3 regions of the Paenibacillus sp. FSL M7-0802 genome follow, and region 1 is predicted to be linked to each of the others. Evidence: riboswitches for the same ligand, from Rfam matches in the RefSeq annotation. Region 1 holds a riboswitch; each other region holds the start of a gene.
The links. A riboswitch is a leader RNA that binds a small molecule or an ion and turns the genes downstream of it on or off. The one in region 1 is predicted to bind cobalamin.
Positions count from the first base shown of each region.

Region 2: it holds a riboswitch for cobalamin, as region 1 does, so the genes downstream of both, MHB54_RS06005 (ABC transporter substrate-binding protein) here and metE (5-methyltetrahydropteroyltriglutamate--homocysteine S-methyltransferase) in region 1, are expected to answer to the same signal.
Region 3: it holds a riboswitch for cobalamin, as region 1 does, so the genes downstream of both, MHB54_RS13930 (ABC transporter substrate-binding protein) here and metE (5-methyltetrahydropteroyltriglutamate--homocysteine S-methyltransferase) in region 1, are expected to answer to the same signal.

Region 1 is NZ_JBBOSD010000001.1:3,196,434-3,203,429, forward strand. It holds gene MHB54_RS14860 (3-ketoacyl-ACP reductase) at 1-212, opposite strand, end outside; gene MHB54_RS14865 (DUF4097 family beta strand repeat-containing protein) at 333-1,184, opposite strand; gene MHB54_RS14870 (DUF1700 domain-containing protein) at 1,189-1,740, opposite strand; gene MHB54_RS14875 (PadR family transcriptional regulator) at 1,733-2,062, opposite strand; gene MHB54_RS14880 (DUF6985 domain-containing protein) at 2,445-2,978, shown strand; gene metE (5-methyltetrahydropteroyltriglutamate--homocysteine S-methyltransferase) at 3,066-5,384, opposite strand; cobalamin riboswitch at 5,545-5,740, opposite strand; gene nrdG (anaerobic ribonucleoside-triphosphate reductase activating protein) at 5,917-6,414, opposite strand; gene MHB54_RS14895 (anaerobic ribonucleoside triphosphate reductase) at 6,411-6,996, opposite strand, start outside.
Region 2 is NZ_JBBOSD010000001.1:1,194,133-1,201,128, reverse strand. It holds gene MHB54_RS06030 (Cof-type HAD-IIB family hydrolase) at 71-871, opposite strand; gene MHB54_RS06025 (lipoate--protein ligase) at 1,034-2,035, opposite strand; gene cobD (threonine-phosphate decarboxylase CobD) at 2,195-3,298, shown strand; gene cbiB (adenosylcobinamide-phosphate synthase CbiB) at 3,288-4,259, shown strand; gene MHB54_RS06010 (histidine phosphatase family protein) at 4,298-5,056, shown strand; cobalamin riboswitch at 5,179-5,372, shown strand; gene MHB54_RS06005 (ABC transporter substrate-binding protein) at 5,580-6,587, shown strand; gene MHB54_RS06000 (FecCD family ABC transporter permease) at 6,584-6,996, shown strand, end outside.
Region 3 is NZ_JBBOSD010000001.1:2,983,650-2,990,645, forward strand. It holds gene MHB54_RS13920 (xanthine phosphoribosyltransferase) at 1-458, shown strand, start outside; gene MHB54_RS13925 (nucleobase:cation symporter-2 family protein) at 452-1,759, shown strand; cobalamin riboswitch at 2,450-2,653, shown strand; gene MHB54_RS13930 (ABC transporter substrate-binding protein) at 2,871-4,451, shown strand; gene nikB (nickel ABC transporter permease) at 4,467-5,396, shown strand; gene nikC (nickel transporter permease) at 5,411-6,226, shown strand; gene MHB54_RS13945 (ATP-binding cassette domain-containing protein) at 6,226-6,996, shown strand, end outside.

The sequences.
Region 1 (6,996 bases):
GCGGCCTGTGCGCGATCCGATATATCTGCAACAGCACTCACCACTTTCACACCGTATGTACTCCCCAGCGAATCCTGCAGCTTTTGCAGGTCAGTCAATGTTCGTGAGATTAATCCCAGGTTGACGCCTTCCTTAGCTAAAGTTTCGGCAATTGCTTTACCGATTCCTTTGCTGGCTCCTGTAATAATGGCTGTTTTATTCTTAAGTTCCATCCAGTCTCCTCCTTTTCACTCCATAACGTGGTTGTGCATGTGAGCACATGGTTACATTATACAAGGTTAAACTCATTGAACCAAACTTCGCCTCTGATGAGGTATTCATCTAGAGGTCTCCTATTTGGAAATATTAATATCCCCTGAGGTGGTTTCTGCCTTTATCACGTTCACACTACCGGGAACAGATTCGGGAGTATCTATACTCCCAGAGTCAGAGTGGACATTATAAACACCTTTAAAATCGGGAGCTTGTTTAATCTTCACGTCACCAGAATCAGCATTCACTTCCAAGTTGGCTACGGCACGTTGCGTAATATTTGTCTCCCCTGAGGTTAGGGAAATAAGGCCATTACCGCTATAATCGCGGATGGTAACATCGCCAGAAGTAAGCTTCAACTCCATATCTGCTGCAAGCTGACTGGCTGTAAAATTGCCGGATGTTAAATTTGCGATCAGGTGGGTACTTTGGAGGTTTGTAATCTCGGCAGTGCCTGAAGTAGCGGTGATGGAAGTATTCTGCACGGAGGCATCTTGAAGTTTTACATTCCCTGAATGTGCATCTATCTGTAGGTCAGTTAGTGTTTCGCCGGAGGGCATCTCTACGGTAATCGTTTGATCCACATCAGGGGTGATCGAAAGGAATGACAAGGAAGGGGCCGGCTCCGATTGAATCGTAAGCTTACCGTTCTCAATTTGGGCATTATGAATCTGGTCGGCTACTTTTGTCTGAACTTCTCCGCTAATGCGTATCGTACCTTGGTCGCCAGAGCCAGGAGCAAACAAAATAGAGACATCATCAGAACTGTCCACTTTCAGCTTCTGTAGCTGACCACGTGTAAACGTCCATTTTTTGTTAATCGCAGTTGTTTCCTTCATGACTTGTTGACTCCATGGGGCACCGTAGGCCACCATTCCGGCTGCGCCGATGACAATGCACAGACCTGCTGCAATAAACCACTTTTTATTCATGTTGTTAGTAAGCTCCCCTCAGGGTAGTCTGATTCCATTTCCAGTATCGTACTGTGCCCTTGACCATAAGGAGTAGGAGATAACGTACTCCAGGCAGCAGCAATAGACCTATACCCGTCAACGTGATAGAGAAAAAGAATTTGGCCGGGTAAAAGGTGCTGTTTAGTGCATAATCAGTAACGGCGAGAAGGGGGGCTGCAATGAAGCTGACCGATACCACGGCCAATGAAGCCCATACTGCCCATAGGGTAGCCATAATCGGGATGGAGATTAGCAAATTGAGAAACAGCAGCCCTAAGAAAGTAAAAAGATTGCGTGCGAAGCTTCCCTGACGAAGCGGAGGAGAATCGTTCCAGGCTGCATTGGGATCATCCAACGCTTCTCGGGCAATATCCTCCGGGTTACCCAGCTCATTGGCAATCTCACTTTCGCTTTTGCCATTAACCAACCCGTAGTCAAAATGCTGGCTCAAATCACTAAGCAGCTCATTGCGTACCTCTGCAGGGAGAGGAGAAAGACGCTGTTCCACCTCTGTAAGAAACTGTTTTCTATTCATCGGAATTTCCTTCCTCCAGTAGGCTTGCGACATTATGGACAAAATCATTCCATTCCCGCGTAAGTATTCTTGTATAATGACTGCCAGTATCGGTCAGCCGATAATATTTGCGAGGAGGCCCCTCGGTCGATTCCTGTAAATACGTTGTGCAGTATCCTTCTGATACTAGACGGCGAAGCAGTGGATATAGGGCTCCCTCGGCTACTTCAATATGACGGGAGACGGCTTGCGCCAACTCGTAGCCATAACGGTCTTTGCGTCCAATTAGAACTAGAACGCACAGTTCCAGTACCCCTTTTTTGAATTGGATGTTCACATTCACGAGCGGTGCTCCCTTCCTGGATGTTATCAATAATTCATAGGTGTCGTTCGGAATAAGGGAAAGAAACGTGTGTTTGTGCATAATTTGTCACAGGTACTAATTATAGAACAGTAGTCAGGTATAATTTAACATCATGTACTGATTAATGCAAGGTACTAAATTTTTAATAATAAAATATTTGTGCCAAAATGGGCAGAATTCCTTCCTTGGAGGCTTTATTGAGTAGCGAATGTTGTAGAAAAAAGTATTTTTATTTGGAAATTACTCGAAATATGGCTGGAAGCACAAATAGGATGCTACTTTAATTTCATTCATTAAAATGATAGATTGTAAAGTATTCAATAGGGTTAAATATTACTTTTTATGAAGAGGTGGGTAAAGGGTGGATTGGAAAAATTGGTATATGGAACTGGAACAGGATGATGAGTCTTGGGATGTATCTGAGGAGATTGTTCTGCGTGGTGTAGTACATCTTAATTTTTGCGGGCAGCCCTCGGAAGTAGAAGTCGAATTTATCGTGGGGGCTGACTCCGAAGAACAGGCACAGACTATAGAAGAACCTACACAGTTGCAAAAAAACACATGGGAGCAGTATATGGAATATTCGTCAGCTATTCATCCTCAAGTGTTGGAGTCCATACACCATCATTATGCTGGCATAGTGGAAAAGTACCGGAATGCTTACAGTATATGGGGAGAGGACCCAGATGAATATGCGCCTTATGTGGAGCGGCCGGAACAATTGCTGGATCGAATACAGCTTGTGTCTATACTGATTTCCGACTCATCGGCAAAGGATGAACTGTATTTGAATTTTAGTTGCTCCTGGGATCAAGAACATGGCTTAGGCGTACATATGAAGCAGATGAAAATGGAGCATATTCAAGGCGTTTATACATTATATGACCTAGAATAAATCCCCCTTCCCGGCTTTTACCAAAAAGGGCCGGAAAGGGGAATAGGATATGGTGAAATGATGGTGCGATTCGATACGATAAAAAGATTAGTTGGATACAGCCAATGCAGCCCGGGCTGCTTGAGCCGCTTGTACCATTAGTCGCAAGGCGGCGATAGATTCCTCCTTGGTGCGGGTTTTCAGACCACAGTCCGGATTAACCCAGAACAAATCTGATGGCAGTACGCGCAGAGCACGCTGGATCATGCTTAGCATTTCAGATACATCGGGGATGCGCGGACTGTGGATATCGTACACGCCCAGACCGATGCCCTTGTCGTATACCTGATCTTCAAAGCTGACAATCAGTTCTCCGTGACTTCGCGAAGTTTCAATAGATATGACGTCGGCATCCATATCGGAGATGGACTGAATCATATGCTGAAATTCGGAATAGCACATGTGCGTATGGATTTGGGTCGCAGGTTCAACGGTGGCCGTGGTCACAAGGAAGGCTTGAACCGCCCAGTCCAGATAGGCTTGCTGTTGTTCTTTTTTCAGTGGAAGCCCTTCACGAATTGCAGGCTCATCGACCTGAATCATGCCGATGCCCGCTTGTTCCAGTGCCTCTACCTCTGCCCGTAATGCCAGAGCCAACTGTAAAGCAACTTGACTACGAGGAATATCGTTACGTTCAAAAGACCAGTTCAAAATGGTCACAGGGCCTGTAAGCATTCCCTTAACAGGCTTGGAAGTTAACGATTGGGCGAATGCCGTTTCTTCCACGGTCATGGGCTGATCGAAGGAAACGTCTCCGTATATAATCGGCGGTTTAACACAGCGGGAGCCGTAGGACTGCACCCATCCGTTTTGCGTAAAAGCAAAGCCGTTCAGCTTTTCGCCAAAAAATTCAACCATATCGGTCCGCTCAAATTCTCCATGAACAAGCACGTCAATGCCAATGTCCTCTTGAATATCAATCCATTCCTTAATTTGCTGTTGGATGAACGCCCGGTATTGCTCGGCTGACCATTCTCCTTTGCGATAGTGCAGGCGGGCCTTGCGGATCTCGGCGGTTTGCGGGAAGCTACCAATGGTCGTCGTAGGCAGTGGAGGCAACTTCAGCTTATTTTGCTGAATCTCACGACGCTCGGCGAAAGGAACGCTGCGTGACAGAGGCTCTTTTGCCAACAGGTCGGCCAGATCGGCAGCTGTCTGTACGCGTGCCGCTGAACTGTTGAAACGGGCTACCGCATCCGCACTTTGCTCAAGCTTGGCGAGTGCGGAAGGATCGTGTTTGCCAAGTGCAGCCGTCAGGACGGCGATTTCCTCCAGCTTTTCATCGGCAAAGGCCAGCGCTTGCACCAGCTCCTTGTCCAGCTTGTGCTCTGCCTCCAGACTGACTGGCACATGCAGCAGACTGCATGATGGCTGTACGATAAGCTGTGCGGCAGTGGTTTGTTCTGCTAACTGACCCAGCAGGGCAGCCACAGCGTTCAGGTCGCTTCGCCATATATTGCGCCCGTCAATAACCCCAGCGCCCAGCGTTTTTCCTTTAGGGAAGCCATGCTGCAATATATGCTGAAGATTTTCGCCATCATCATACACAAAATCAAGACCCAATCCCTGTACCGGAAGTGCGGACAGACGCTCATAATGGTCCAGGCTGCCAAAGTAGGTTTGCAGCATTATATTCAAGGAGGGCGCAGCTTGAGTCAAAGCTTCATAGACTTCCTGAATAATGTCCAAATCCTCTGCCGGGAATGAGGTGGTCAGGACAGGTTCATCGATTTGGACCCACTGAACGCCTTCTGCCGCTAGTTCAGACAGGATACGGGTGTACAGTGGCAGGAAGCTTCGTACGATGGCGGCCAAATCCTTACGATCATAGCCTTTGGATAAGGTAACGAATGAATAGGGGCCGATGAGGACCGGTTTCCCATCAATGCCTAGCTCTTGTTTTGCTTCACGATAAGCCTGTAAGGGTTTATTTTCAGTGAACACCGGGACTGCGTTTGCCAATTCAGGAACGATGTAGTGATAATTGGTATTCATCCATTTGGTCATTTCACTGGCGGTTGCTCCCTTCTGTCCACGAGCGATCCCAAAATACACGGACAGAGGAACCGGACCTGCGGGACGATGGTTGAACCGTTCGGGTACCAGACCGAACATTACAGATGTATCCAGCATGTGATCGTAATAGGAGAAGTCTCCGACAGGAATGCGATCAATCCCCTTGTCACGCTGCTTGCTCAGATGCTCCAACCGTAATCTTTTCATCTCCGTCTGCAGTTCGCTTTCGTTAATGCTGCCGTTCCAGAAGCGTTCCAGTGCTTTCTTCCATTCCCGGTTTTCGCCGATACGCGGATATCCCAGATTACTGCTAATCAAGCCGGACAATTCAGGCCATTCAATAATGGACATGTACTTTTCCTCCTAGTGGGTAGCTGTTTTATTTTTACGTACCAAAAAAGGCATTCTTCCCCCAGAGTTAAAAATAAGTAGGGGAAAGAATGCCTCCGTGATTAAAAAATCAAAAATACGGCGACTGCTCTTAACACCTCCCTATCTTCCGTAGGTACTTGCGATGTTGTTAAAATAGGCAGGTCTCCTGACTTACGGATCATGACTCTCAGCATTCCTTCCCGGTCTGTGGACCAGTGGATATATGAACAGCTGAAAGTTCCCCGTTTACAGTGGCGGGACCGTGCCGGATTTGCACCGGCTTCCCTTTTAAGCCTGATCTGAATAGAACAGACACCTATCTCCAAGCTATGCGGTTAAGGTATGACGAATAATTATGCACTCGTATACTTGTTCACCATCATAAGTGAAACTTACAGGATGCGCAATAGAAACTCCAATGGAAACAGTTAGCTATATGAAAAAAAGACAAGCCTTACCCATGATGGGGACTTGTCTTAGATATATAGCATCTTGCCGGGTAAACTTCGCGTTAAGCCAATGAAACGGTATAGCCTGCCTGAATACTGGCTTTTACATCTACCAGACGCTGGTTGCGACTGCCCCGGAAGGGAAGGGTCAGGTCCTTTTGCTGTTCTACAAAACGACCATCCACAATCACATCGCACAAAAGCGCTAGCTCCTGTCGCTCCTGATCTGTGAGTAAATCTTCATAGACAAAGCCAGTATAAGCCCACACGGTTCGGTCGGGACAGGCCTCGCGGAAGTCACGCACAAATTGCGAGCATTCTGCTGCTGAGAAAAACGGATCTCCCCCGCAGAGAGTCAGTCCGTCCAACAACGGATTATCCATGATGTCACGAATGACTTCCTGTTGTCGTTGGGGTGTAAATGGCTCACCTGCACGGAAGCTCCACGACGCTGGATTAAAGCATCCGGGACAGGCATGACGGCAACCGCTAATAAACACGACAGTGCGCAGGCCGTATCCTTCGTTCAGAGATTCCGGAATGTAGCCACACAAATTCACTTATGTTTCACCCGGTCTCGAACTTCTGCCTGTTTTGCAGCATTAAAGCGAACGGTATAATCTCCTGTCAGATATCCGGTTACCCGACGTAAGCGCTGAAAGTGTGTATGCTCCTCATCTGTGCCGCATTGGGGGCAGCTTGTCCCGATAATCCCTTCATAACCACATTCCGTACAACGATCCACCGGGTGGTTGATAGAGAAATAGCCGATGTTCTGATGCAGCGCGTACTGAACAATTTTAAGAAACGCATCCGGGTTATTCCGCGCGTTACCATCCAGCTCGATGTATGAAATCGCACCAGCGTTGCAGAGGTTATGGAACGGAGCTTCCAAGCTGATTTTACGAGCAGCCGGGAGCGTATAATACACGGGAATATGAAAAGAATTCGTGTAATATTCTCGATCATTTACCTCAGGGATAATCCCGAAATCACGTTGATCCAGCAATGTGAACTTGCCCGACAGACCTTCGGCAGGCGTAGCGAACAATGTAATATTTAAATTGTGATATTCACTCATTCGATCGCAATACACGCGCATGGAAGTGATGATTCGCTGTGCCTCGCGGTATACGAAATCA
Region 2 (6,996 bases), 2.0 Mb from region 1:
TCATGCGACGTTTGGAGGCTTTGTTGTTGTATTACTTTATTCAAGTATTATGGGAGCAGGCACTTTTTGCTTATTCAACATTGAGTACGAATTTGTCGATGGCGTGCTTAACACCGTCTTCGTTATTGCTACGAGTGATGTAATCAGCCAGCTTTTTCAAATCAGGAATGGCATTCTCCATCGCTATGCCGAGACCAGCACATTCAAGCATTTCATGGTCGTTCCAAGAGTCGCCGATAGCAATCGTTTCCGACAGTTCACAGCCAAAATGGTTTGCAAGGAAGGTAAGCGCATGGCCCTTGGTGCCTTCATGATGCATAATTTCCAGAAAATGAGGCTTGGATTTTGTAATGTGAACTTCATTGCCAAGCAGTTCGCGAAGTTCAGGAATTAATTCATCCAACACTTCCGGCTCGTCGATGATCAGCAGTTTAGGAGCCGGCTGCTCTATAACTTTACTGAATACAGGCTCTACAAAATATTCCGTGTTGTTCAGTTCCGTGTAATCTTTGATTTTCTGATTATCTTCACGTGTGTACAATTTGTCATCTATATACGTTTGCAGATGCAGATTGCGTTCTACGCAGAATTCATACAGGCGACGTGCAGCCACGAGTGGAACATAACGCTCATACAGCACGTTTTCGTCCAGCAGGTTTTTAACCAAAGCTCCTTGGTACGTAATGATTGGCACGTTCAAACCAGTCTGACGAGCAATTTTATGTGCAGAGGCATAAGCTCGTCCAGTAGCGAGGGTAACCACCACACCTTTCGCTACAGCAGCTTCTAATGCCTGTTGTGTCGCCGGTGTAACTTCTTTCTGGTCGTTAATGAGTGTATCATCAATATCAATGGCAATTAATTTATACATATCGGTATTCTCTCCTTTATCTCTATCATGGGGCAATGTTAAAATTGTATCTTATAATATTCAAAATGACAATATCGCAATGAAAAGGGGACGGCCCCTATAAGAGCCTGTCCCCTTATAACCACTGAAGTATTGGCTTGAAACGATGGGAAAAAGTAACGGTTAGTCTTCCAAAAATACAAGTCCAACAAAATCGTCCAGCTCAATATTACCAAAATAGTGCTTCAAATCGAGAGAGGATAAGGCTTGACGTACCTCACCTCCATCATAGCGCTTGCCACGCAGGATATTTTCAATATCAGCAACGTCACCCACGCCGAAGAAATCCCCATAGATTTTAATATCACGGATATAGCCTTCCTTAAGATCCATGCGGATATCAATAATGCCGACCGGAAATTTACGTGTGTGCTTGATATTGCTCTCGGGGGATAGACCGTAGTTCCAATCCCACGATTGGTAGCGTTCTTTGGATATTTCATGGATTTTGGCCCAATCGGTATCGGTGAGCTTATATTGAGGTACCTGATCCAATTCTGCACCGAATATGAAACGCAGCAGTTCCTCGCGAAATTGCTCTATGGTCATCTCACGGTCCATCAGTTCGCTGATGTTAGCCACGCGACTGCGGACGGATTTAGTGCTTTTGGATTTGAATTTTTCGGGATTGGCATGCAACGATGCAGCCACATTGTCCAGATTCAGGTTAAACATCAATGTACCGTGGCTGAACATCCGTCCGCGTGTGGCAAATTGGGCGTTTCCTGAAATTTTACGTTCTCCGACCTGTAGATCGTTGCGGCCTGTCATTTCAGCTTCTACTCCCATTTGGCGCAGAGCATCAATCACGGGTTGCGTAAATTTGAGGAAATTATGAAAGGATTCCCCGTTATCCCTAGTAATGAAGCTGAAATTTAAATTACCGAGATCATGATATACAGCCCCACCGCCGGACAGGCGACGAACGACTTGAATATTGTTATCTCTGACAAACTCGGCGTTGATTTCTTCAATAGTGTTTTGATGCTTGCCTATAATAATAGAAGGCTGATTAATGTAAAACAGCAAATAGCTGTCGTCCAGCGGTAGATGCTTGAGCGCGTATTCCTCAATGGCAAGATTAATGGCTGGATCGTGTATCCCCTGGTTGTCGATGAACAGCATGTCCATTCCTCCGTATATAAACTGTGTAATTTATGTGTGCCTCCTTCTATTGTAACCCAAGTGAGCCATGTACAAAAGCTCATTTGCATTGACGGGACGCAAAAAGCAGCCTCATAATGGAGCTAAATGATTGGAAACGGCCGGAAAGGATGAGAGGTAATGATAGAGGTTTACGGTCATGGCGGGGACAGGGAAACAGCTGCGGCGACATTCGGCGGAGCTGCTGCGGATTTTGTAGATTTTAGTGCAAATATTAATCCGCTTGGTCCACCACCGGAGGTGCTTGAGGCGCTGCAACACTCATTTGACACTGTGATTCGCTATCCAGATCCTGGGCATCGGAATTTTAAAAATATGCTCGCACGGCGACTGCATGTTCCACCGGAGTCGTTAAGTATCGGAAACGGAGCGGCTGAAAGTATGGCGCTCCTGCTATTGGGACTGGCTCCTAAGCGTGTGGGTACAGTGGAGCCGTGTTTTTCAGAATATGCGGAGCTGGCTGGCAAATTCGGAGCTGAGATCAACCGGGTGTACGGGAAGGCCTCGCTTCAATGGAAGGCGGACGTGGAGGACATCCTTCAGCTCATGGAGCAGGTAGATGTTTTGTTTCTTGGGCAGCCGAATAATCCAAACGGTGTGCAATATGGTAAGCAGGAGCTGTGCGAACTGGCAGAAGCGGCTGGCAAAACGGGTACCGTGCTGGTGGTGGATGAAGCATTCATTGATTTTATCCCGCTGGAACGGCGAATCTCACTACTGCCTGTGCTGGATCGTTATCCTCATGTGATTTTGATCCGGTCAATGACCAAATTTTATGCCATTCCTGGCTTGCGATTGGGCTATGCGATTGCTCATCCAGATTATATCCGGCGAATGACGGCCAAACAGGTGACCTGGAGTGTGAATGGATTGGCGTTGCTGGCTGGGGAGGCGTGTTTGAGAAGTGGGCAAGCATATGAGCACCAAACACAGGAGCTGATTGCTACGGAGCGCAACCGCCTGTTGACCGCCTTGGCGGAATGGGGCTGCGGTGTTGTTCCCGGCGAAGCCAATTACGTGCTGGCAAGGGCGCCGGGTACGTGGAGCGCATCGGCGATTCAGCAGGCGCTTGGACAACGCGGAATTCTTATACGTAGCTGTGCTATGTATCCGGGGCTGACGACGAGCCATTTTCGGATTGCGGTCAAGGATGCAGAAGCCAACGACAGGCTGCTGTCTGTATTGGGTGAAGTGCTGGAGGAGGAGCAGCGGCGTGACAGTTAGCTTGATTATCCTGGCAGCCTATCTTTTGGACAGGCTGATCGGTGACCCGAGGTGGTTGCCACATCCAGTCATCGGTATGGGACATGCCATTTCAGCATTGGAAAAAGCGATTCGCCGCCAGGCCCGAAGTGACCGGGGGTTGAAACGTGCGGGTATACTGCTTCCACTCATTGTGGCGGGAGGCTCCTTTACGCTCGCCTGGGCGCTATTGCACTTGCTTGCCTGGATTCATCCGTGGTTGTCTGTCGGCGTAGAAATGGTGCTGATTGCGACCACGATTGCTTCCAAAGGACTAAAGGACGCAGGAATGGCAGTATACCGAGCGTTGCAGGCGGATGACCTGGCTGCGGCACGGCGGGAGCTGGGCATGATAGTTGGGCGGGATACGCAACAGCTTGATGAGCCTGAGATTGTACGCGGTACCGTCGAAACGGTCGCTGAAAATATCGTGGACGCGATTATTTCCCCGCTTTTTTATGCCTTGATCGGGGGAGCACCCTTGGCGCTGGCTTATCGTGCTGTGAATACGCTCGATTCCATGGTTGGCTACAAAAATGAAAAGTATCTGCATTTAGGCTGGGCTTCAGCACGTCTGGATGATGTCGCTAACTACATTCCGGCACGCCTGACAGCGGCAATGCTTGTGGTAGCGGCGTGGATGTACAAGCGAGATGCTGCAAGAAGCTGGCGCACAGTCAAGCGAGACGCTCGTCTGCACCCAAGCCCGAACAGTGGCTTCCCGGAATCGGCTGTTGCCGGTGCACTGGGGATTCGTCTTGGAGGCTATAATGTGTATCATGGCGTGCGCTCCTTTCGTGCATACATGGGCGATTGGATACGACCGCTAGAGTCGAAAGATATACGGCATACGATCCAGCTGATGTTCGCCGTGTCCAGTATGTTTGTAGGATTGTGTTTGTTAGGAGCCGCAGGTTGTTTTGCCTTGGGATGGGTGCGGTGAGGAGTGACACACTGAATAATGATCGAGCAGGAAGTGACATGATCTTGAAACAAGATATAGCAGCAAAAAGGACAGTAGAATACGCACAAAGTCCGAACTCACAGGAGGATAAGGTGCCGTATGATGCTAAAGAAGATCTGCATTGGGACATGGAACTCGTGTTAGTTCGTCACGGCACAACCTTATGGAACAAGGAACGTCGATATCTAGGACACTCCGACTTAGGTTTGCTACCGGGAGCAGAGCAGGAATTAAAGCCTTTGCAAGAAAAATTGCAAGGGCAGTCCTTTGCTCGAATCTATTGCAGCGATTTAATGCGATGTCGCCAGACCTTGCAGATCATTGTGCCGGAATCAGAATTGACGTCTGGAGGTTCCCTATCTACTATGTCTCCTATGATGGAACCACGTCTGCGAGAGCTTCATTTTGGTGAGTGGGATGGAAAAACGTATGACATGCTCAAGGATGTGTCGTTGTATCGCGCTTGGATTGATGAGCCGCAACGGATAACCCCTCCTGGAGGAGAGTCTTGGGCAGATTTTGTGAATCGTCTACGGAAATTTCTTGACTCTCTGTATGAATGGCGTGTTGCTATGGAAGTTCAACCCATGGATTTGACTGCTGCGCCACCCTCTGTTTTGGTCGTTACGCATGGTGGCGTAATTCGTCAGTTAGCTTGCATGCTGATACCGGGCCATGATTTTTGGAGTTTGAATCCGAAGCCGGGAGAAGCATTTAGGATTCAATTGAGGCTGGCAGGACGGCACAATTACATAGCAGAAATGCTTCCTCATTAGGTTAGACACCAGCGGATAAAGAGGCTGTTTGGGTTGTAAGCCGCCTCTTTTTAACCTATAATCATCAAGTAAAAGAACGGCTTGACTACCACTACATCAAATATCCAGCAGACGAGGTCGGCGCAGCGTGATGAAACTATGGTTTCCCTTGCCTGCGCTGTTAAAAGGGAAGTCGGTGTGAGTCCGGCGCGGTCCCGCCACTGTAAATGGAAACATGCCCGTTAGTCCTGCTTTATGTGCTACTAAGCATATGAAAGAATTTCAGGACATGCATTTTACCATAAGTCAGGATACCTGCCCGTCCGCCTGTCACCATAATCCTTCGAGGAAAGGATGACGTGTTCGCAGTGACTGTCCATGCGGAAAGAAGCTGCCGCCTGCGCACGATCTGCGCTAACGTGACCCCTGTGTCCTGATATGAGGATGCGGGGTTTTTTTGATAGGAAAAGAAGGCTGGATTTAGAAGATATCTGATGATGTTCAAGTAACGCTCTTAACGATTTTTTATGAAGGGGTGCAAATCATGGCAGGAAAAAAAATAAAGGTTTGGACAACAGGTCTATTGGTTCTGATTTTGGCAGTTGTGCTGAGTGCATGTGGAGCTAATGGGAAAAATGCTGAAAATAAAGAGAACCAGAATTCTTCACAGCAGCCGGGACAGACCGTAACCGCACAAGAGCCTCCGGGCAAAACAGTTTACCCACTCACGGTTAAGGATACAACAGGACAGGAATTTACATTCAAAAAAGCGCCGGATAAAATCGTTTCCGTCTCCCCGGCAGAAACCGAGGCGCTGTTCGCCATCGGGCTGGATAAGGAAATTGTTGGCGTCTCCGACTACTCTGATTACCCGGAAGCAGCTACGAAAAAGCCTAAAGTGGGCGGTATTATGAAACCGAACGAAGAGGCGATCATTGCTGCTAACCCGGAAGTCGTTTTTGCAGGGATATCACTTAGTGAACAGGCTACGACCAAGCTGCGCGACATGGGAATTATGATTTTTAAAACGGAACCGAAGACAGTTGAAGATGTCATGGCTAACATCGAATTGTATGGGAAAATCACCGATCATCAGAAAGAAGCGAGAGCGGTGACTGACAAGATGAGAGCAGATGTAGCTGAAGTGAAAGAAGGAATTAAAAATATCGGTAAAGGTCAGAAGCTGCGGGTATACGTCGAGTTTTCACCAGGCTGGACAGTTGGTAAAGGCGAGTTTATGGACGAGCTGATCACGTTAGCGGGCGGCGAAAATGTAGGTGCCACGCAGAAGGGGTGGTACCAAATTAGTGAGGAAAATATTATTGCTGCGAACCCTGACGTGATTTTGTACAGCAAAAGTGTCAAGGACGACAAAACTGGTCAAACGCTCGGCGAAATCATTAAAGCTCGCAGTGGATGGGATCAAATATCGGCTGTTCGCCACAACCGGGTATTTGCCGTGGATGATAATTTGATTAGTCGTCCGGGTCCACGCGTAACGGAAGGTCTCAAGGAAGTGGCCAAGGGCGTGTATCCTGAAATTTTCAAATGAACCGTAAACTGATCGGCTTTGGAGGAACAGGTCTTGTCCTGCTGTTACTGACGCTACTGCTCTGTCTTGGCATCGGCTCGGCCAAGCTTCCGGTCAGCCAGATCACGGGCATTCTGGTTAACCACCTTCCATGGTTAGGCGATACGTTTACACCGGATTGGAATACATCCTCAGAGCAGATTATTTTGAAGGTTAGATTGCCACGAGTGTTACTGGGAATGTTGGTAGGAGCAGCGCTGGCGCTGGCTGGAGCCGGATTTCAGGGTGTGCTGCGTAATCCTTTGGCTGATCCGTATACACTGGGGGTATCCTCGGGGGCTTCGGTAGGAGCGGCAGTACTGATTTATTGGGGCCTTCAATTTTCATTTGTTGGCATATGGACGCTGCCGTTAGTGGCATTTACGACCGG
Region 3 (6,996 bases), 210 kb from region 1:
TGCTTACAATTGAAGCTAGTGGTATTCAATTTGCTATGGCTACTGCTATTGCCTTGGGGGTCCCGTTCATTTATGCGAAGAAAAAGAAAGCAATCACGCTGAATGAGCAGGTATACTTCGCCGAGGTTCATTCATTCACTCGGCAGGAAACCTATCAGGTGAGTATTTCCCAAAAATATCTCGATGCCAGCGACCATGTGCTAATCGTAGATGATTTTTTGGCTACTGGCGCAGCATTGGTTGGACTTACGGATATTGTGAAGGAAGCAGGAGCGGAGCTGGCCGGGGTTGGCTGTGTGATTGAGAAGAGCTTCCAGGAAGGTCGTGGACTGTTGGAGCAGAGAGGCATTGCCGTACGTTCTCTTGCGCGTATCGCTTCCATGGCACCAGGCGAGGTTCATTTTATAGAGGAAGCTGGCGTGGTGATTCCTCCCGTTAAGGAGAATGTGGGATGTTAAGTAAACAAAAGTTATTCGCGCTGGGCTTCCAGCATGTCATGGCGATGTACGCTGGAGCAATTGCTGTACCTCTAATTGTAGGGGGAGCATTGCACCTGACGCCAGCCCAGATGGCTTATTTGGTGGCTGCCGATCTGTTCACTTGCGGGATTGCTACGTTATTACAGATTATGGGCACACGCTTTTTCGGTAGTAGACTGCCTGTCATTTTAGGCTGTACGTTTACGGCAGTAGGGCCCATCATCGCGATTGCTTCGACCTCAAATTTAGCGACAGCGTATGGTGCCATTATTTTGTCTGGTATATTTGTGGTGTTAGCAGCACCGTTGTATGGCAAGCTGCTACGCTTTTTCCCGACGGTGGTTACAGGTTCGGTCGTTACGATTATCGGTCTATCCCTTATTCCGGTGGCGATGAACAATGTAGCAGGGGGTCAGGGCAGTTCGGACTTTGGACAGCCACGTAATTTACTGTTGGCCTTAGTCACACTACTGGTTATTCTGCTTGTGAATCGGTTGGCAAAAGGCTTTTTGCGCTCGATTTCCGTGCTTATTGGGTTGTTCGTGGGCACAGTGGTTGCTTATGGAATGGGAATGGTGCATTTTGCTCCCGTGGCGGAGGCTTCATGGGTGAGTGTTGCACAGCCGTTTTATTTTGGTAAGCCTGAGTTTAGCATTATGGCAGTTTGTACGATGATTATCGTCAATATTGTCAGTATGGTTGAGTCTACAGGCGTTTATTTGGCAGTAGGCAAAGCAATTGATCAGAAGGTGGAGCAGAAGCAGATCGTCAATGGTCTGCGTTCCGAAGGACTTGCGATTATGCTTGGGGGTATTTTTAACGCGTTTCCTTATACAGCTTTCTCGCAAAATGTTGGTCTGATTTCACTCACACGCGTCAAATCGCGGAACGTTATTTTTGCTGCGGGCGGTATCATGGTTGTTCTTGGTTTGCTTCCTAAGCTGGCTGCCTTAACGACAGTGATTCCTAACGCTGTGCTGGGCGGGGCGATGATCGTCATGTTCGGCTCGGTCGCTGCATCAGGCATGTCTATTTTGTCAGAAGTGGATCTACGGAAAGAAAGCAATCTGCTGATCGCAGCATGCAGCATTGCCGTGGGCCTAGGCTCTGCCGTTCTGCCGCAAATGTTCGACCAGCTGCCGAGCTTTGCTAAAATGCTGTTGCAAAATGGCATCGTTTCGGGTTCGATTACAGCGATTGTCTTGAACATCGTTTTGACAAGAAAACAGGGCGAATCGGTCAAAAGCGTGACGGTTCAGGAGGTTCCACAGAAGGTTTGATGATTAGGAATAAATAAACCCTTGCCGTCTGGGGACATATAGATATTGACCCTGTCCGACTGTGCAGTGGCGCTAAAGTTAACTCTTAAGTTGATTTATTTACTAGAGGAATTTGCTAGAGTAGTGGGCGAGGCCGTGGTATAATTTACCTTATGGATTTTGAATAGTGGTGGATGTTTTCGGACCACGGTGTAGCTTCCCGAAAGGGGGTGAAGCCGATGGTCAACCTTGTGTCGTGCTACGATGTGTTGCGTTGGATGGTTACTTTACTAAGCCTGGTGTTTAGTATTCGTAAACTTTATCGCTGGCTACGTCGGAAATTTCGGAACAAGCGAAAACCCACCGCGTAATTAGGTTAGGCGCCTAACGGTGGGTTTCGTTTGCATTAACATTTAGTTGTGCAGCGCGCCGTGGTGGTGATCCACAGCCTTTCAAGTCCTAAGAGTCTTTGCCGTTGGCGCGGCGAAGACTCTTTTTAGTATACGGACACGATGATTATCTATATACCTAATTTTAGCACGTTCATTTCGTGCACGCAATGAATAGACATCACCTTCATTCTCGCTACATCGTTCAAATTTAAATTATTGTGCAGCATTTATTGACAAGCCTGTGACAACAAAATAAGATCGTAATGGAAAGAAATAAAGGAAGAAAACAGGTGTGAGCCGGACGACTCTATGTACGAGGTTTTGTTGAGACCATGTAGATGGTTGTTGAGCGTGTTCACTTAAAAGGGAAGTTCGGTAGATTCCGACACGGACCCGCCACTGTATACAGGCATCAGCAGGATACTGCTGGAGCTTTCAGAACAGCCACTGGAACTGTGAAGAACCGGGAAGGCCTGAAAGATGCGCCTGGAGTCAGGAGACCTGCCTGTTTTGACATCACTGTCAGACCCACGGGATGCTGGGGAGGTGGTTAGGCGTGCTGCATACGGAATGTCTGAAACCGATCTGATCCCTTCTATGTTTTTGGAGTTGGCTTCGAGGTGAGTTTTGACATTTTATAATGAAAGCATTTCTGACTGCTGATCAAGTGGTCCGGAATGCTTTTTTCGCGTTTTGCGTTAGGTTTATATGATTTTACAAGATAGAGGGGGATTCTTTGAATGATTAGCAATCGTAGCAGGCGTTCATGGTTGATATGTACAGGGGTGATGCTATTTCTGGCAGTTATGGCTCTTTCGGGATGTACCAGCAATAAGACGTCGGATAGCTCCGGCAAGGGTGAAAACGCGTCAGCACAACAAACAGCGACAGGTAAAAAGCTGATAATGGCGTATACATGGAAACCGTCAGGCGTTGACCCGCACGGAGATAATAGCTGGGATGTGATGCGATCCGGTGCAGGTGAGACACTGGTACGTTTGAATGAAAAGCTGGAGCCTGTGGCTTGGCTGGCAAAGGAGTGGAAGCAGGATAGTCCTACAGTTTGGACGTTCAGCTTGCAGGATAAAGTCACTTTTCATGATGGAAAGAGTATGGATGCAGCAGGTGTAAAAGCGTCTTTGCTGCGCTCTATCGAGAAAAGCCATCTGGCGAAGGATTTACTGAATGTGAAGTCCATTGATGTAAGCGGCCCGCTGGCTTTGAAAATCACGACAAACCAGCCGAACGCGGCGCTGGTGTCCAATCTAGCTGATCCATCGACGATTGTACTGGATGTGGCATCGATGAAAGATGAGCAGAGCTACCCAGCGATGACAGGCGCCTTTAAAATCAAAGCGTTCAACAAAGACCAATCGTTGGTCGTAGAGCGTTATGACGGATATTGGGGCGAGAAGGCACGACTGGCTGAAGCGACGATGAAGTTCATTACGGATGGGAATTCGCGCCTGATGGCGCTGCAATCCGGCGAGGTGGACGTGGCGACGGATATTCCGGTTGATAACGCAGAGGTACTGAAAAAGAACGACAAGCTACAAGTGCTGTCGGCTCCCTCCTTGCGCACCCATATGATCGTGTACAATATGGAATCGCCAGTATTCAAGGATGCGGCGAACCGTAAGGTGGTGGACAGCCTGATTCCACGCGCATCGATTGTGAGCGCCGTCATGAGGGGCTTCGGTACGGAAGCAAGCAGTCCGTTCCCGAGCATTCTTCCCTTCGGTAAAGTTGAGCGTAAAGCGCTGAACGGAACGGCAGAGCAGCTGTTGACGAAGGATGGGTGGCAGAAAGACGCCCAAGGGACATGGACTAAGCAAGGCAAGCCGTTCGAGGTTACACTGCTGACTTTCCCTCAGCGTCCAGAGCTCTCCGTTATGGCTGAGGTCATCCAAAGCCAATTGCTGAAAGAGGGAATCCAGGTCAAGATTCGCAAGGTGGAAAATATCGACGAGGCGTTGACCAAAAACGATTGGGATTTTGCAATGTACAGCATGCTTACTGCTCATACAGGAGAGCCGCAATATTTTATGGACATGTTTTATTCTTCGAAAAGCGAAGCCAATGTAAGCCGGTATAGTTCCAAACCGCTAGAGAGTATTCTTAACAGCTTGAAGCTGGCGAAGGATACAGCGCAGCGTAATGCTGTGACACTACAAGCGCTGGATATCATCAATGCGGATTTGCCACAGTCGTTCATTGTGCATCCTGATAATGTGTTTGGTGTGAAAAAAGGGGTGGAGGGTTTTACACCCCATCCGATCGAGTATTACTACATTACAGCGCAATCTGATATTACGGAATAACGAGCTGCGTATCCTATGATTCGTTTTATACTGGAACGTGTGGCGCAGCTGCTCATCATTGTATTCGTTGTATCCACGCTGACTTTTGTACTGATGCGGCTCGCTCCTGGTGACCCTGCTACTATTTTGCTCACCGCGCATAATGTCCCTGCCTCTGAGGAGGCGTTGACGACGCTACGGCAGGAACTGGGCTTAAACGAGCCGCTTCATATTCAATATGTGAACTGGCTGCGAGATGTGTTCACGGGGCATTGGGGCACCTCGTATGTATCCAAGGAATCCGTGCTAGCCGAACTATGGAACAGACTGCCTGCTACTGTGGAGCTAGCTGCTGCGGGCTTTGCCGTCATGACGGTGCTTACGCTGGGGCTGGGACTGGCTGCCTCGCTAAAAATCAGCGGCCCACTGGATCGTCTGGGCAGGCTGTTTGCCCTGCTGGGATCGTCGATTCCCTCTTTTTGGCTTGGTTTTCTGTTGATCTATCTATTCTCCGTTCGCTTGGGCTGGCTCCCATCCATGGGAAGGGAGGACTGGACACATCTAGTGCTCCCAGCGCTGACTCTTGGCGCAGGTTTGGGAGCGGTGCAAGCCCGTGTACTGCGCGCTCAAATGCTGGAGCTGGGTGACCGGAATTTTGTGAAAGCAGCGAAGGCTCGAGGCTTTTCACGTATGCATATCCTGTTTTTTGAGATATTTAAGCATGCGGTTCTGCCTATGATTACACTGCTAGGTACAAATCTATCATTTATGCTGGCAGGTAATGTCATCGTCGAGACCATTTTTTCATGGCCGGGGTTAGGTAAGTATTTTATAGATGCGATTACCCAGCGAGATTATCCGGTGATTCAGGGGTATGTTATTTTTGCCGTATTTTTAATAGTAGGTGTTCAGTGTTTGGTGGATTTGGTCCAGACGGCGATAGATCCGAGGCTACGTTTGCGTTAAGGGGGAAGCTGAAAATGAAAAAGATACGGCTTTCCTTTCAAGGGAGCTTGCTGGCAGGAGGCGTACTTTTTGGTCTGATCGTGCTGCTTGGGTTATTGGCTCCATGGGTCGCTCCTCATGATCCTCTTCAAGTGGATCTTTTGAACCGTCTGGCACCACCCAGTCGGAAATATCCTTTCGGTACGGATCATCTGGGTCGGGATGTGCTGTCACGGCTAATTTACGGGATACGGACGAGCGTGCTAATCGCATGTGCAATTACTGTAGCTACGCTGTGCTTTAGTCTGCCTATAGGGTTGCTCATTGGTTATGTGCGTGGACGTGTAGATCAGCTGATCATGCGGGGAATCGATGGCGTATTGGCTTTTCCTGATATTATTTTAACGGTGGCAATTGTGGGCATTTTGGGCCCGGGTTTTGTTAACATGACCCTTGCGATTATTGCGGTACGGTGGGCGGGCTATGTCCGGTATATCCGTAGTCTGGTTCAAAAAGCCTGTCAGGAGGACTACGTTCGGTATGCCCGTTTATCCGGCAATTCACACGTACGTATACTGAGACGTTATGTATTGCCACAAACGTTGCCGCAGTTGTTGGTTTATGCGGTATGGGATATCGGACGCGTGGTGCTGATGATCGCGGGGCTATCCTTTCTTGGACTGGGTGTACAGCCGCCCAAGCCAGAGTGGGGCGTGATGCTGCATGATGCAACCTCATATTTTCAGGTGGCTCCGCATGTCATGATTTTCCCGGGCTTGGCGATTATGCTATTCGTACTTGCCTGCCAGCTTTTGGGCGACCGCTTTTCGGAAAAGGGGGCGGCCAAATAGTGGGAGATCAAATAGCCCTTGGGGGCAAGGATACGATAGAACAAGTGGCAGGGCGAAAACCGTTGTTACACGTGGAACATTTGGAAATCTGCCGCACAGGCGTAGGAGCAAGCGGAAGTGGGAGCAAACCACTGCTGCGGGATGTGAGCTTTTCCATATATTCAGGGGAGATTGTGGCCCTGACCGGACCGAGCGGATGCGGCAAGAGTCTGACCGCACACGCAATCGCAGGCATGCTGGAGCCAGGTATCGGTGTTACGCAAGGGCGTATCTACTATAACGGGGAAGACATTCTCCCGTTCCAGGAACGGCGCTGGCAAAGGCTGCGCCGAGAGGATATTGCCCTGCTCATTCAACAATCGCTGAGCGGGTTGAATCCGATCCGGACTGTCCGCGCCCAGCTGATGGATACGCTTAGACTGTACGGGCGGCGTTGGATGCCGCACGACCAGATGGAGCCGGGGCACGCTGATGCAGCCCCATCCCACACTGCACCGAAGCAAGTCCACCCACTGGGCGTGCTGTCACGGATGCGGCAGATGCTGAGTCGTGCCACGGAGATAGCCAGAGGAGGCGCTACTCCAGTGCGGGAGGCCTATTTGCGCTCTCTGCTCCGCAAGGTTGGGTTTGCAGATCCTGAGCATATTTTGTCGTCATATCCTTTTGAACTAAGCGGAGGCATGTGTCAAAGGGTGCTGCTGGCTGCAATGTTAAGCTCAGGTCCGAGCCTCTTTATTGCCGACGAGCCTACTACGGCGTTGGATGTTATC